DNA from 2 places in the Pseudomonas kulmbachensis genome. Region 2 is predicted to be linked to the other one. Evidence: predicted binding sites of a transcription regulator. Region 2 holds the regulator's gene; the other holds the start of a gene.
The links. The regulator LexA, encoded in region 2, represses DNA repair genes until DNA is damaged. The targets are predictions, from matches to a motif close to CTGTNTNNNNANACAG.

Region 1: the regulator LexA is predicted to act here: its motif matches at 2,190-2,205, upstream of recN (DNA repair protein RecN).

What each region holds. Positions count from the first base shown of each region.
Region 1 covers NZ_OY817088.1:4,500,156-4,508,383, reverse strand. Annotated here, with positions in the region: gene fur (ferric iron uptake transcriptional regulator) at 1-386, shown strand, start outside; gene recN (DNA repair protein RecN) at 483-2,165, opposite strand; gene grpE (nucleotide exchange factor GrpE) at 2,418-2,972, shown strand; gene dnaK (molecular chaperone DnaK) at 3,073-4,989, shown strand; gene dnaJ (molecular chaperone DnaJ) at 5,310-6,434, shown strand; gene dapB (4-hydroxy-tetrahydrodipicolinate reductase) at 6,445-7,251, shown strand; gene carA (glutamine-hydrolyzing carbamoyl-phosphate synthase small subunit) at 7,511-8,228, shown strand, end outside.
Region 2 covers NZ_OY817088.1:1,552,649-1,560,876, reverse strand. Annotated here, with positions in the region: gene U5A05_RS07295 (DEAD/DEAH box helicase) at 1-397, shown strand, start outside; gene nagZ (beta-N-acetylhexosaminidase) at 768-1,766, opposite strand; gene U5A05_RS07285 (TetR/AcrR family transcriptional regulator) at 1,948-2,655, opposite strand; gene U5A05_RS07280 (hypothetical protein) at 2,678-2,917, opposite strand; gene lexA (transcriptional repressor LexA) at 2,916-3,524, shown strand; gene sulA (SOS-induced cell division inhibitor SulA) at 3,535-4,008, shown strand; gene U5A05_RS07265 (hypothetical protein) at 4,077-4,310, opposite strand; gene U5A05_RS07260 (DUF6586 family protein) at 4,430-4,951, opposite strand; gene topA (type I DNA topoisomerase) at 5,257-7,884, opposite strand; gene U5A05_RS07250 (DUF1653 domain-containing protein) at 7,999-8,228, opposite strand, start outside.

The DNA.
Region 1 (8,228 bases), 2.4 Mb from region 2:
CCGGACTTAAGGTGACTCTGCCACGAGTCAAAATTCTACAGATGCTTGACTCTGCAGAGCAGCGTCACATGAGCGCCGAGGATGTTTACAAGGCACTTATGCAAGCTGGCGAAGACGTCGGTCTGGCCACGGTTTACCGTGTACTGACCCAGTTTGAGTCAGCGGGGCTGGTGATTCGCCATAATTTCGATGGCGGTCATGCGGTCTTTGAATTGGCTGATGCCGATGGCGGCCACCACGACCATATGGTCAACGTGGACAGCGGTGAAGTGATCGAGTTTTTCGACGAAGACATCGAAAAACTGCAGCACGCCATTGCAGCCAAGCACGGTGTTGAGTTGGTGGATCACAACTTGGTGCTGTACGTGCGCAAGAAGTCCAAGTAAGCATGTCACGCGAATTACGGTTCGCGAAACGATCGAAGGCGGCCCAAGGGCCGCCTTCGTGCTTTCTGATGTTGGTCTTTTTATGACCGTTCGTCGTTAAGCTGCCAGATTTTTTGCAGTGACGACCATTTTTTTGGCGTGGGCCAACGATTCCTTGGTCAGATCAACACCGCCGAGCATGCGTGCGACTTCTTCCACGCGTTCTTTTTTACTCAGTTTGGCCACGGCAGTGCGGGTGGTATCGCTCTCGCGAACCTTATGCACGAAAAGGTGCTGGTGGCATTGAGCAGCCACCTGCGGCAGGTGAGTGACCGTCAGCACTTGACCGCGCTCGCCAAGACGGCGCAGCAGTTGCCCCACGATTTCTGCAGTCGGGCCACCGATACCCACATCCACTTCGTCGAACACCAGAGTCGGTACGCGGGAGGTTTGTGCGGTGATCACCTGAATGGCCAAGCTGATCCGCGACAGTTCACCGCCAGAAGCAACCTTGGCCAGGGCCTTGAGTGGCTGGCCAGGGTTGGCGCTCACGAGCAACTCGACCTGCTCCAGGCCGTGAGGCATCGGGTCGCTGCTGCTTTGTGGGCGCAGTTCGATCACAAAGCGGCCGCCGGGCATGCCCAGACGCTGGATTTCTTCTTCTACCGCGCTGCTCAGGCGTGTAGCCGCTTGGCTGCGCAGGTTACTGAGTTCGCGTGCGCATTCGTGATAGTGGCGGGCATAGGACGTCAGCTCATTGGCCAGGCGTTCGATGTTTTCATCGTTGGCGTTGAGGGTTTCGAGCTCATCCAGCAGTTTTTGCAGCAGGGCGGCTACTTCAGTCGGGTGAACCCGGTGTTTGCGCGCCAGGGTGTAGATGGTGTCGAGGCGTTCTTCCAGGTACTGCAGGCGGCCTGGGTCAGCGTCAAAATGGTCGATAAAGCGATTGAGTTCACCTACGGCTTCCTCGACCTGAATCTGTGCGCTGGCCAGCAGGTCGGTTGCTTCACCCAGTGAGCCCGAATTGTTGTTGATGCTCGACAGACGATTGAGGCTAGCGGTCAGCGCATTGAGCACATTGCCTGAGTCACTTTCGCTGCACTGTTCAACCACTTGGCGGCAAATGGTCAGCAGGGTTTCGGCGTTGGTCAGATTTTTGTGTTCCTGCTCCAGCTCTTCGAGTTCGTTTTCACCCAGTGAAAGTGTTTCAAGCTCTTCGAGCTGGTAGCTCAGTAATTGATGGCGCGCGCGTTGTTCGTCGCCGGAGTTGGACAGGTGCTCAAGCTCTTGTCGGGTCTGGCGCCAGCGCTGCGCGGCCAGTTGCACCTGGCGAGCCAGGTCGGTGGCACCGGCGAACTCGTCGAGCAGGCGACGGTGGGTGTCGGGTTTGAGCAGCGACTGGTGTTCGTGCTGGCTGTGGATATCGATCAGCAACTCGCCCAAGGCTTTCAAGTCGCCTTGAGGGCAGGGCGTGCCATTGATATAGCTGCGTGAGCGGCCTTCAGCAGTGATGACCCTGCGCAGGATGCACGGGCCGTCGCCTTCCAGATCGCGCTCGGCAAGCCAGGCCCGGGCTTCGGGAATATCCTGCAGGTCGAAAGTGGCCAGAATATCGGCCTTGTCGGCTCCTGGACGGACTACGCCGCTGTCGGCGCGGTCACCCAGGGTCAGCCCCAGGGCGTCGAGCATGATCGATTTGCCGGCACCGGTCTCACCAGTGATTACACTCATCCCGCGATCCAGTTCGAGATCGAGATGTTCAACGATGGCGTAGTTGTGTACGGACAGGTGCACCAGCATAGGAGCCGCTCCAAAACGTAATGTCTGGTTATTTATACAGTGTTTTGTTTCGTGCTGACAATGGTTGTGCTTAGTTCGATTTGCTTGTTTTTTTCGGTTTTTTAGCGCGATCCGTTTTTTTTGCGAGTGGGGCGAGGGAGGGCAAACATGTCTTTTCTGGTTTTTTGGCTCTTGAACCTGAGAATTGCGACCCCATATACCTTGGCACAAGCGCGAGTCGAGCTCGCGGACGAAGTTTGAAAGGAGAAATCTATGGCAGACGAACAGACTATGGATACGCAGAACCAGGAAGCCGATGTAGCCGGTGAAGATCTGGCAACCCGCGTGCAGGTGCTTGAAGAGCAGCTGGCAGCCGCTAATGATCAGGCTCTGCGCGTAGCTGCCGATCTGCAGAACGTTCGCCGTCGCGCCGAGCAGGATGTTGAGAAGGCACACAAGTTTGCACTGGAGAAATTCGCCGGTGACCTGTTGCCGGTGATCGACAGCCTGGAACGCGGTCTTGAACTGTCCAGCCCGGACGATGAAAACATCCGTCCAATGCGCGAAGGGATCGAACTGACCCTGAAAATGTTCCAGGACACCCTGAAGCGTTATCAGCTGGAAGCTATCGACCCGCATGGCGAACCTTTCAATGCCGAGCAGCATCAAGCGATGGCAATGCAGGAAAGCGCTGAGCTTGAGCCAAACAGCGTGCTCAAGGTGTTTCAAAAAGGTTATCAGCTCAATGGTCGCTTGCTGCGCCCGGCTATGGTCGTAGTCAGCAAGGCGCCAGCGCCGGTTTCGCCATCGATTGACGAGCAGGCTTGAAATCGGCCGCAAGGCCCCCATTTAGAAGTCAAGCGTTAAGTAATGCCGCAGTTGGTCATTACTGCTGCGGCAAAAAAATTCAAATTTAGGGAGAGTAAACATGGGCAGAATTATCGGTATTGACCTCGGGACCACTAACTCGTGTGTTTCGGTTCTGGAAAACGGTAAGGCAAAAGTTATCGAAAACGCAGAAGGCGCGCGTACTACGCCGTCGATCGTTGCGTACGCTAACGATGGTGAAATTCTGGTTGGCCAATCGGCCAAGCGTCAGGCAGTGACCAATCCGCATAACACCCTGTACGCGGTGAAGCGTCTGATCGGTCGTCGTTTTGACGAAGAAGTTGTACAGAAAGACATTCAGATGGTTCCGTACAAGATCGCCAAGGCTGACAACGGCGACGCTTGGGTTGAAGTGAACGGCCAGAAAATGGCTCCGCCACAAATCTCGGCTGAAATTCTGAAGAAAATGAAGAAAACCGCCGAAGATTACCTCGGCGAGCCAGTGACTGAGGCGGTAATCACCGTTCCGGCCTACTTCAACGACAGCCAGCGTCAGGCGACCAAAGACGCCGGCCGTATCGCGGGTCTGGACGTAAAACGCATCATCAACGAACCAACCGCAGCTGCTCTGGCTTACGGTATGGACAAAGCGAAAGGCGACCACACTGTCATCGTTTATGACCTGGGTGGCGGTACTTTCGACGTATCGGTTATTGAAATTGCCGAAGTTGATGGCGAGCACCAGTTTGAAGTGCTGGCAACCAACGGTGACACGTTCCTGGGTGGTGAAGACTTTGACATCCGTCTGATCGACTACCTGGTTGACGAGTTCAAGAAAGAAAGCGGCATGAACCTTAAGGGTGACCCGCTGGCGATGCAGCGTCTGAAAGAAGCCGCTGAAAAAGCCAAGATCGAACTGTCTTCTAGCCAGTCGACTGACGTGAATCTGCCTTACATCACTGCAGATGCCACCGGTCCTAAGCACTTGAACGTGAAAATTTCGCGCGCCAAGCTGGAATCGCTGGTTGAAGACCTGGTTCAGCGCACCATCGAGCCTTGCCGTATCGCTCTGAAAGACGCCGGTATCGACATTGGCGCGATCAACGACGTAATTCTGGTCGGTGGTCAGACTCGTATGCCGCTGGTACAGAAGCTGGTAACCGAGTTCTTCGGCAAGGAAGCACGTAAAGACGTGAACCCGGACGAAGCTGTTGCAATGGGTGCTGCTATCCAGGGCGCGGTACTGTCGGGTGATGTTAAAGACGTTCTGTTGCTGGACGTGAGCCCGCTGACTTTGGGTATCGAAACCATGGGCGGCGTAATGACTGCTCTGATCGAGAAAAACACCACGATTCCTACCAAGAAATCGCAAGTGTTCTCGACTGCTGACGATAACCAGGGCGCTGTGACCATTCACGTTCTGCAAGGTGAGCGTAAGCAAGCCACACAGAACAAGTCGTTGGGCAAGTTCGACCTGGCTGACATTCCACCTGCTCCACGTGGCGTGCCTCAGATCGAAGTGACCTTCGACATCGATGCCAACGGCATCCTGCACGTAAGTGCAAAAGACAAGGCGACTGGCAAGTCTCAGTCGATCGTGATCAAGGCTAACTCGGGTCTGTCCGAGGAAGAAATCGCTCAGATGGTTCGCGATGCCGAGATCAACGCTGAAGAAGACCGCAAGTTCGAAGAACTGGCAGCTGCACGTAACCAGGGCGACGCACTGGTTCACTCGACGCGTAAAATGATCGTCGATGCTGGCGATAAAGTGACTGCGGAAGAGAAAACTGCAATCGAAGCTGCTGTAGTTGCACTTGAAGCCGCTGTTAAAGGCGACGACAAGGCTGCTATCGAAGCCAAGGTTGAAGAGCTGTCCAAGGTGTCTGCACCGGTTGCACAGAAAATGTACGCCGAGCAGGCGAACCCGGCAGACGCAGCGGCCAAGCCAGCTGATTCGGCTGAAAAAGCGGACGACGTTGTCGACGCTGAGTTCGAAGAAGTAAAAGACAACAAGTAAGACGCTTGTTTGTCGCCCAGTTGACCGCGCTTGAGCGGTGACTGGTAGGATGTCGCCGCGCGGGAGCTTGCTCCCGCGTTGGCGTGTCTGGAGTATCAGAATTTTTACAGCATGCGACAAGGTCGAATGCTGGCGGTTTGGACTGGATCTTTCTTGTTTTCCAGCCAGAGGTAACCGCTCCTGTCGGCCAATGCATTGGCTGTTAAACACAAACCAATATCGTTGAAAAGACGTGAGTCGGGTCTGATCCTTTTCGGGCTTGGCGGGTTTGGCGAGGCTCGGGAGGGTTTTGTCGAACGTCCTTGAGAGTGCAAAGAATTATGGCAAAGCGCGATTATTACGAAATATTGGGTGTTGAACGCACTACGACCGAGGTCGAGCTGAAAAAAGCTTATCGTCGCCTGGCGATGAAGCATCACCCGGACCGTAATCCGGATGACAAGGCCTCGGAAGATCTGTTCAAAGAAGCCAACGAAGCTTACGAAGTTCTGTCGGACTCCAGCAAGCGTGCGGCCTACGATCAATACGGCCATGCCGGTGTTGATCCGCAAATGGGCGGCGGCGGTGCCGGTTTTGGCGGTCAGAACTTCTCCGATATTTTCGGTGATGTGTTCAGTGATTTCTTTGGCGGTGGTCGTGGCGGCTCCCGGGGCGGCGCTCAGCGTGGTAGCGATTTGCGCTATACGCTGGAGCTGGATCTGGAAGAGGCTGTGCGCGGTACCACGGTCAATATCCGTGTTCCGACACTGGTCAACTGCAAGCCATGTGACGGTTCGGGCGCCAAGAAGGGTTCTTCGCCTGTTACCTGTACCACCTGCGGCGGTATTGGCCAGGTGCGCATGCAGCAAGGTTTCTTTGCTGTTCAGCAGACGTGTCCGCGTTGCCACGGTCAAGGCAAGGTCATCTCTGATCCGTGCGACAGCTGCCGTGGCGAAGGTCGCGTAGAAGAGTACAAAACCCTTTCCGTCAAAGTGCCTGCCGGTGTTGATACCGGTGATCGTATTCGCCTGTCCGGCGAAGGCGAGGCGGGCGTGCAAGGTGGCCCGACTGGCGATCTGTACGTGGTGATCGATGTGCGCGAGCACGCGATTTTCCAGCGCGACGGCAAGCATCTGTTCTGTGAAGTGCCGATCAGCGTGGCTGATGCTGCTTTGGGTGCAGAGCTTGAAGTGCCGACCCTGGATGGTCGGGTCAAGTTGAAAATCCCTGAGGGCACCCAGACCGGCAAGCAGTTCCGCTTGCGTGGCAAGGGCGTTGCTCCGGTGCGTGGCGGTGGTGCAGGCGACCTGATGTGTCGTGTTGTGGTTGAAACTCCGGTCAAGCTGAGCCGTCGTCAGCGTGAGCTGATGGAAGAGTTCCGCACTACGCTGGAAGGCGATAGCTGTCATTCGCCAAACGCCACTGGCTGGTTCGAAGGTGTGAAGCGTTTTTTCGGCGACCTGTAAGGAGCAGTAAATGCGACGTATAGCTGTGATGGGCGCTGCCGGGCGCATGGGCAAGGCATTGATTGATGCGGTTCAACAGCGCTCGCCTCTGTGCGGGTTGAAGGCGGCAATCGTGCGTCCGGGAAGCTCGCTGGTGGGGGCTGATGCCGGTGAGCTGGCTTCTATCGGGCGTATCGGGGTTCTGTTGTCGGACAGCCTGCAAGCGGTCGAAGCTGATTTTGATGTACTGATCGACTTCACTCTGCCCGAAGTGATGCTGGGCAATCTGGCTGTGTGTCGCAAGCTGGGCAAAGCAATGGTGATTGGCACTACGGGGCTGACGGCTGAGCAAAAGCAGCAGTTGGTCGAGGCGGGTCAGGATATCCCGATTGTCTTTGCTTCCAACTTCAGTGTCGGGGTCAATCTGTCGTTCAAGCTGCTCGACATGGCGGCGCGGGTGATGGGCGATGATGCGGATATCGAAATCATCGAGGCTCATCACCGGCACAAGGTCGATGCACCTTCCGGTACGGCGATGCGCATGGGTGAAGTGATTGCTGATGCGCTGGGTCGTGATCTGCAGAAGGTCGCGGTTTATGGTCGTGAAGGCCATACCGGTGCCCGTGAGCGTGAAACCATTGGTTTCGCCACTGTGCGCGGCGGTGATGTGGTGGGCGATCATACGGTGCTGTTCGCCACTGAAGGCGAGCGGCTCGAGATTACCCACAAGGCATCCAGTCGCATGACCTTCGCCAAGGGTGCCGTTCGTGCTGCCTTGTGGCTGCAAGGACGTGAGCCAGGGCTGTATGACATGCAGGATGTGCTCGACCTGCGTTGAGTAAACTCTGTAAAATCGGGTTGTTGGCGCGCCAGTAGCCCGATTTTTAACCGCTAAGCGATGTTCTGTCGCATTCTCCTGTCTTTTAGACTCTTTAGCGGTAGACCAAAAAAGCCTTTTTCTGTAAGCTACAGCTTTAGTGTGTCCACTAAAAGCGCGCAGATAATTCGATGAAGAAGCGGGGTGACGTGTCCATACGTCTCTCCGCTTTTTTACAACCTGCGATCGCCCTTTCAGGCTTTATTTACGGGAGGTCTTCTTGACTAAGCAAGCCATACTCGCCCTCGCTGATGGCAGCATTTTTCGCGGCGAAGCCATTGGGGCCGACGGTCAAACCGTTGGTGAGGTGGTGTTTAACACCGCAATGACTGGCTACCAGGAGATCCTGACGGATCCTTCCTACGCTCAGCAAATCGTGACCCTGACTTACCCGCATGTTGGCAATACCGGTACTACCCCGGAAGACGCCGAGTCTGATCGTGTCTGGTCCGCAGGTTTGGTAATCCGTGATCTGCCACTGGTTGCCAGCAACTGGCGCAACACGATGTCGCTGGCCGACTACCTGAAAGCCAACAACGTTGTGGCTATCGCCGGTATCGACACCCGCCGTCTGACACGCATCCTGCGTGAAAAAGGCGCGCAGAACGGCTGCATCATGGCCGGTGACAACATCTCCGAAGAGGCTGCAATTGCTGCCGCACGCGGCTTCCCGGGCCTGAAAGGCATGGATCTGGCGAAAGTTGTCAGCACCGAAAAAACCTACGAGTGGCGCTCCAGCGTCTGGAACCTGGCCACCGACAGTCACCCGACTATCGAAGCCAGCGAACTGCCTTACCACGTAGTTGCATACGACTACGGCGTGAAGTGGAACATCCTGCGCATGCTGGTTGAGCGTGGCTGCCGCGTTACCGTGGTTCCAGCTCAGACTCCAGCCAGTGACGTATTGGCTCTCAACCCGGATGGCGTGTTCCTGTCCA
Region 2 (8,228 bases):
CGCCATCCTTACCGGGCAAACCCGCGACCGGCGCGCGCCGGTCAAGGACTTCCAGAGTGGCACGCTGCAAATCTTCCTGATCAGCCTCAAGGCAGGTGGCGTTGGCTTGAACCTGACTGAAGCCGACACGGTGATTCACTACGACCCGTGGTGGAACCCGGCGGCAGAAAATCAGGCTACCGACCGCGCCTACCGCATTGGCCAGGAAAAACCGGTATTTGTGTACAAGATGATTGCCCGCGGCACCGTGGAAGAGAAAATCCAGCACTTGCAGCAGGAAAAATCGGATTTGGCAGCAGGCGTACTGGACGGTCGAATCGCCGGAGACTGGAAACTCCAGGACGACGACATCGACGCCCTGTTTGCACCGTTGCCGCCTAAAACCGAGAAGCGCTGAACTCCACTGTAAAACATAAACCAGTGGATGCTCTGTTCCCTGCTCGCGAATGATCTCTGTAGATACTCTGTTCCAGGTCAAGCCCCAGTGGGAGCGAGCCTGCTCGCGAATGTTTTTCGCGAGCAGGCTCGCTCCCACGCTTGAAGTATCTCTGTAGCCACTGACGAGTAGAACGAGGCAGCGTTCAGCTGCGCAGCAGTCGTAAATCCTGAGCACCGGATTTAATTGGCACACTGCAGCGTCTGATCTCACGACAACTACGTCTCTGATCGCAGCCTCGCTCCGCCCCTCAGCGGCTACAAAACGATTCAGGGCTGATGATCAGCCCTATACCGCCAATAATTGCTTAAGCCTTGATTGAGGGATGCCGTCAATCTATTAGCTGAGCATCCTTGAGAGCGCCCATCGCCACCAACCAACGCGGGCTCTGGCGATAATCGGTGCTGGCCCAGGCCTGGCCGCGCATACGCGCGATCCGGGGCGACGGAGTGACCTTCAAGCGCTGCGCTGCGCTGAGGGCAAGCTCTGCGGCAGCACGGTCGTTGCACACCAGCCCCATGTCGCAACCAGCCGACAAGGCAGCCTCAATACGGCTGGCGGCATCACCCACCACGTGCGCACCGGCCATCGACAGGTCGTCACTGAAGATCACGCCGTCAAACTGCAATTCGCCGCGCAGGATGTCCTGCAACCAGCGCCGGGAAAAACCGGCTGGCTGGCTGTCCACTTGCGGATAGATCACGTGAGCCGGCATGACAGCTGCCAGATGCTTGCTCAGACGCGCAAAAGGCGCCAGGTCATGGGCGCGGATCTGCTCAAGGCTGCGCTCATCAGTCGGAATGGCGACGTGGGAATCAGCTTCTGCCCACCCGTGCCCCGGAAAATGCTTACCCGTAGCAGCCATACCCGCGTCGTTCATCCCGCGAATAAAAGCCCCGGCCAATGTAGCTGCGCGCTCCGGGTCGCCCTCGAATGAACGACTGCCAACCACAGCGCTGCGCTGGTAATCCAGATCCAGCACCGGAGCAAAACTCAAGTCCAGCCCTACGGCCAGTACTTCAGTAGCCATGATCCAGCCACACTGCTCGGCCAGGTACTCGGCGTTAGGGTTATCGGCAATGGCACGCATCGCTGGCAGGCGCACAAAGCCCTGACGCAAGCGCTGCACCCGGCCGCCTTCCTGGTCAACCGCCAGCAGCAGGTCCGGGCGCAACGCACGAATCGACGCACTCAACTCACGCACCTGGCGCGGATGCTCGATATTGCGTGCAAAAATGATCAAGCCGCCCACTTCAGGCTGGCGCAGCAATTGCCGGTCTTCGGCCGTCAGCCAAGTACCGGCGACGTCCACCATCAAGGAGCCTTGCAAGGCAGAACTCATGGGAAATCCTTAAGAAAGAGAGTGCTCATTACCCGATCCGGATACGCGGGCACAGGCTTGCGCACCGCACTACAGAGAGGCAGCGGAAAAATGAGAGACGGGAATAAGTCAGGGCTGGGCATGGCAGCTAGCTTAGCGGAACAAAGCTGCCACGCCCACCCGCAGCAGGTCAGACCTTGACGGTAACCGGCACGGTTTTACTGCGCGGGCGAAGCTGGGCAGAAGCCATCGCAGGATCAACAACGCCACTTTCAGCACGCATGCCTGCCGCGAGGAACGGGACCATCAGGCGCATCACCTGCTCAATTGAGGTGTTGACGCCAAAATCGGTCTCGGCGATGGCACGCAATGCCTTGATCCCCGACATGCTGAACGCCGCCGCACCCAGCATAAAGTGCACGCGCCAGAACAATTCGATAGGCGGAATTTGCGGGGCAGCTTCGTTGACCAGCAACATATAGCGGCGGAACACCTTGCCGTACATGTCTTCAATATAACGTCGCAAGTGACCTTGGCTCTGGCTGAATGCCAGCCCCAGCAAACGCATGAAAATCGACAGATCATTGCCACTGCGCGGCTGGATCACCAGTGCCTGCTCGACCAGCATTTCCAGTAACTCTTCAAGGCTGGGCCGGCTCTGAGGCTTGGCCTGACGGCGTTCCAGTTCGCGATCCAGGTTGGCACAAAAAGGCCCCAGAAAACGCGAAAAAACCGCCTGGATCAGCGCCTTTTTCGAACCAAAATGGTAATTGACCGCCGCCAGGTTGACCCCGGCCTTGCTGGTAATCAGCCGCAATGAGGTTTCAGCAAACCCTTTTTCCGCGAACAGCTGCTCGGCAGCATCAAGGATACGTTCAACGGTTTCCGACTGGGCCATGACTACTCCGCCTGACATACATTTAAACACTTGTTTGAAACATACGTTTCAGCTTGTAAAAAGTCAAGATGACGTATTCGTTTTGCGACCGGGCGGTTTCGTATTTAACCACAGCCTCGGCCAGCCAGGCCCCACCTGATAAAGTACGGGCCGCACCGCGTATCAACGACCGTCCAGCGGACTGCTGGAAATGGGTGATTGCCAATAAGCCTTCACTGTATATAATCCCAGTCACTGTATAAAAAGACAGAGCGATCAACATGCTAAAACTGACGCCACGCCAAGCTGAGATCCTGGCCTTCATCAAGCGATGCCTGGATGACAACGGATACCCGCCCACCCGTGCCGAGATCGCACAGGAGCTGGGCTTCAAGTCCCCCAACGCCGCCGAAGAGCACCTCAAGGCCCTTGCCCGCAAGGGTGCCATCGAGATGACCCCCGGTGCCTCGCGCGGGATTCGCATCCCTGGCTTCGAAGCCAAGTCTGACGAGTCAACCTTGCCCATCATCGGCCGGGTGGCTGCAGGCGCCCCGATTCTGGCGCTGGAGCATGTCGAAGAGTCGTGCAACATCAACCCGACCTTCTTCCATCCGCGAGCCGATTACCTGCTGCGGGTGCAAGGCATGAGCATGAAGGATGTCGGCATCTTCGATGGCGATCTACTTGCTGTGCACACTTGCCGCGAAGCCCGTAACGGCCAGATCGTTGTGGCCCGCATCGACGACGAAGTCACGGTAAAACGCTTCAAGCGTGAAGGCAACAAGGTCTGGCTGATTGCCGAGAACCCTGAATTCGCCCCGATTGAAGTCAACCTCAAAGACCAGGAACTGGTCATTGAAGGCTTGAGCGTCGGCGTAATTCGCCGCTAAAGGAGGCTTCATGCAGTTCCCACACACACCGCTGCCAGCACAACTCACCCTGTTCGAAGCGTTCATGGCACAACCCATGGCCCCTGCGATCAAGGACGTGCTCGACTCACCCTGGAGCGCCGAACCTGAAGTATTCAGTGAACTGTCGCTACGCGGTGCCGCCGGAAACTGCCTGAACCTGCTTGCTCCCATGCTGCGCGAACTTAGCGAGCAACAAAATGCCCGCTGGCTGACACTGATCGCACCGCCTGCAAGCCTGACTCAAAGCTGGTTACGCGACGCCGGGCTGAACCGCGAGCGTATCTTGCTGCTGCAGCCCAACGGCAATAAAAGCGCCTTGCAACTCACCTGCGAAGCGCTGCGCCTGGGTCGCAGCCACACCGTGGTGAGCTGGATCAACCCACTGAACAGCGCAGCACGCCAACAGTTGATCAGCGCAGCACGCACAGGCCACGGGCAAAGCTTGAATATTCGCTTGGGCTAAAACCTGACGCCGCCACAGGGCCAGTGCAGAACGCAATGGCCTGGCTGTGGCACACGGTTCAGGGCCGCTTAATGAAGAATGCGCGGCCCATCGTCTTTTTCGAGGTCGCCTTCGGCCAGTCGACCCGCCATTTGCACACCAACGCTGAGCATGGCTTTGGCCACCTCTACGTGCTGACCCTGAAGAAATGCCTTGGCATCTTCAGAAAAATTCAGCGTTACCAAAGACCCTTCGTCTTCAGCACGGCGCAACTCGATGCGGCCGTCTGGCAACTCGACAATTTCTAGAAAGGACGTTGGCATATAAATTTGTTCTCCACGAAAGCGCGGGAGTATATCAGCCATCCCGTGGAAAATTCCCGGGATCTGTAGCGCTTTGCATTACAGACTGATGAATGACTGTACCGTTTCGGTTTAGACCTTTAACACTCATTGAGTCCGTCACGAAACCGGATAGCCAGACCTTTAAGGTTCTGACGCCACTCCTCCATTGTTTCGCGGCTCAACGCCTGGGGCGCCTCGTCTTCCAGGTTGACCGCAACGATCAAAGGCTGGAACACATCCGCCTTGACCTTTTTCGGCGCCTGCAGCGGCTGATACAGCGCGGCATGGGTGGCCACCAGCTGCGCCAGCCAGGTCTGCGGCGCTTGCGCCAACTCAACCAGTTCTGCGAGCTCAGGAATAGCCTTCTGATCAAGCACTTGCTGAGTGAGCAGCAACTCGACCCGAGGTGCATTGGCCTGGGGCAGGCGATAAAAGCCCGCTATCTCGTGACACAAACCCAGCAGCGCGCCATACAAATGAAACACCGCCGACTCGCGCTCAGCCTGAACCAGAGCCTGAGCATTCATGGCTCGCCCCTCCCCCGCCTTGTTCATCGCCTCAAGGGCCAGGCCTGCAAAATAGATCTTCTGATTAGTGCGGGTATAGAGTTCGTGAGCCATGCGGGCGCTCCACAGCGAAAGGGTAAAGGCAGGTTGTGCAGTCTCAGGGATCAGGCTGTGCTGGCGCAAGGACTAACAACCCTCTGTAGCAGCTGCCGAAGGAACGAGGCTGCGTTCGGCGGCGCAGCCGTCGTAAAACCAGAGGCCGCAATCTACCTGAGAGGCCGCATGCTCAGGTTTTACGACCGCTTCGCGCTCGAACGCAGCCTCGTTCCTTCGGCAGCTGCTACAAGGCCTTGCACCAACAAAAAACCGCGCAAGGCATGCAGCCCTTGCGCGGTTTTTTATTCAGCTACCAGCTCGGATCAAGCGTCTTTTTCTTTACGCTTGTCTTCTACCTTCCAGCTATTACCGTCGTAGAACGCACGCCAGCCAGTCGGCTTGCCGTCTACTTCCGTCTGCACGTACTGCTCTTTCGTCTTGCGACTGTAGCGAATCACTGCAGGGCGGCCATCCGGGTCTTTCTTCGGCGCTTCACACAAGAAGTGGTACTTGGGATCAATCTCGTCCTTGTGCGGAACAATCTCGATCACCAGCGGCGCACGGGTCTCGCGGTTTTTCGGGAACTGGCTCGCGGCCAGGAACAACCCCGAAGCACCGTCACGCAGGATATACGTGTCGTTGACCTTCTCGCACTTCAGCTCCGGCATTTTCACCGGGTCCATTTTCGGCGGCGCAGCTTCACCGCTTTTCAGCAGCTTGCGGGTGTTTTTGCATTCTGCATTGGTGCAGCCGAAGAACTTGCCGAAACGGCCGGTTTTTAGCTGCATCTCGCTGCCGCACTTGTCGCATTCAAGGCTCGGACCTTCGTAGCCCTTGATGCGATAGTTACCTTCTTCGATTTCGTAGCCCACGCAATCCGGGTTGTTACCGCAGATGTGCAGCTTGTGCTTCTCATCCAGCAGGTAAGCATCCATCGCCGTGCTGCAAATCGGGCAACGGTGTTTGCCCAACAGCACCAAGGATTCGGACTCGCCTTCGTCGTCCGCAGCGATTTCGTCGCCCGGCACCAGGTTGACGGTGGCCTTGCAACGCTCTTTAGGCGGCAGGCTGTAACCCGAGCAACCCAGGAATACACCGGTAGAAGCCGTGCGAATCTGCATCGGACGACCGCATTCCTTGCATGGAATATCAGTCATCACTGGCTGGTTGGCACGCATCCCGCCTTCCGGCGCCGCCGCTACTTCAAGCTTCTTCTTGAAGTCGCCGTAGAACTCGTCCAGCACGTTTTTCCAGTCGCGCTCGCCCTGAGCCACATCGTCGAGGTTCTCTTCCATACCGGCCGTGAAGCCGTAGTCCATCAGGTCGGAGAAGCTCTCGGACAAGCGCTCAGTAACGATGTCACCCATTTTTTCGGAGTAGAAGCGGCGGTTATGCAACGCCACGTAACCACGATCCTGAATGGTCCCGATGATCGCGGCGTAGGTCGAAGGACGACCAATACCGCGCTTTTCCATCTCTTTTACCAAGCTGGCTTCAGAGTAACGCGCAGGCGGCTTGGTGAAATGCTGGCTCGGATCAAGTTCGATCAGTTTCAGCACGTCGCCCTGGACCATGTCCGGCAGTACGTCATCGTCGCCCGGTTTGGCAATTTGCGGCATCACACGGGTGTAACCGTCGAATTTCAGGATGCGGCCCTTGGCACGCAGCTCGAAATCACCGGCAGCCACACTGACAGTGGTCGACAGGTATTTGGCCGGTAGCATCTGGCAAGCCACGAATTGGCGCCAGATCAGCTCGTAAAGGCGCTCAGCGTCGCGCTCCATGCCCGACAGCTTGCTCGGGTGCATGTTTACGTCAGAAGGACGAATCGCTTCGTGAGCCTCCTGTGCGCCTTCCTTGCTGCTATAGACGTTCGGTGCTGGCGGCAGGTAGTCCGCGCCAAACTCGCCTTCGATGTAGGTACGCGCCATCTCGACTGCATCAACCGACAGGTTGGTGGAGTCAGTACGCATGTACGTGATGTAGCCCGCTTCGTACAAGCGCTGAGCCATCATCATGGTTTTCTTCACCCCGTAGCCCAGACGATTGCTCGCGGCCTGTTGCAGGGTGGAGGTGATGAACGGTGCCGACGGCTTGCTACTGGTCGGCTTGTCTTCACGCTTGACGATGCTGTAGTTCGAAGCCTTGAGCTTCTCCAGCGCCGCCATGGCCTGAGCTTCGTTCAGCGGCTTGAACGCCTCGCCTTTTTCACGGGCGACGTCGAAGCGCACTTTCGCACCCTTGGCAGTACCAAGGTCGGCGTGAATTTCCCAGTACTCTTCAGGGTTGAACGCACGAATCTCGCGCTCACGCTCAACCACCAGCTTCACGGCGACCGATTGCACACGGCCAGCCGACAGGCCACGGGCAACCTTGGCCCACAGCAGCGGTGAAACCATGTAACCCACTACGCGGTCGAGAAAGCGGCGTGCCTGTTGGGCGTTAACCCGGTTGATATCCAGCTCACCCGGCTTGGAGAAGGCTTCCTGAATCGCCTTCTTGGTGATTTCGTTGAACACCACGCGCTTGTAGCGGCTGTCATCACCACCAATGGCTTCGCGCAGGTGCCAGGCAATGGCTTCCCCCTCGCGATCCAAGTCGGTTGCGAGATAGATGGTGTCAGCATCCTTGGCGAGCCGGCGCAGCTCTTCGATGACCTTTTCCTTGCCGGGCAGGATCTCGTACTTGGCTTTCCAGCCATGTTCGGGATCGACGCCCATGCGCGAGATCAGCTGCTTTTGAGCCTTCTCTTTTGGCGACAGGGCCGGCGCTTCGCCCGCCGCTGCCTTGCCACGCTTGGCAGCCGGTTCTTTGCTGGCGCTAGCCGAACCGCTGGTGGGCAGGTCTCGGATATGGCCGATACTCGACTTCACCACGTACTCGTTACCCAAGTACTTGTTGATGGTCTTGGCCTTAGCCGGGGATTCCACAATGACCAGCGATTTGCCCATGGATCAGAAAATTCCTGAATTCTAGAAGTGAAAGGCGGTTCGCGCCTGACGCGGCACCGCTATATATAGTGGCTACAAGGTGAGGTCAAGCACAGGGTTCTGCGCGACCTTGCCTTATGGCCGGGAAAAAAGGCTGGTTTCGGCCTGAATCAGGGCAAAGCGCGGGACTTGTTCGCCCTCGACGATGACTGACTCCAGGAACATGCTCAGCGGGCGCACCCAAAAGCCGTAATCACCATACAGGGCTTGGTAGAACACTACGTCCTCTTCGGTTTCAGAATGGCGAGCCACACTGAATACCCGATATTGCGGGCCTTTGTAGTGCTGATAGAGCCCAGGTTGTA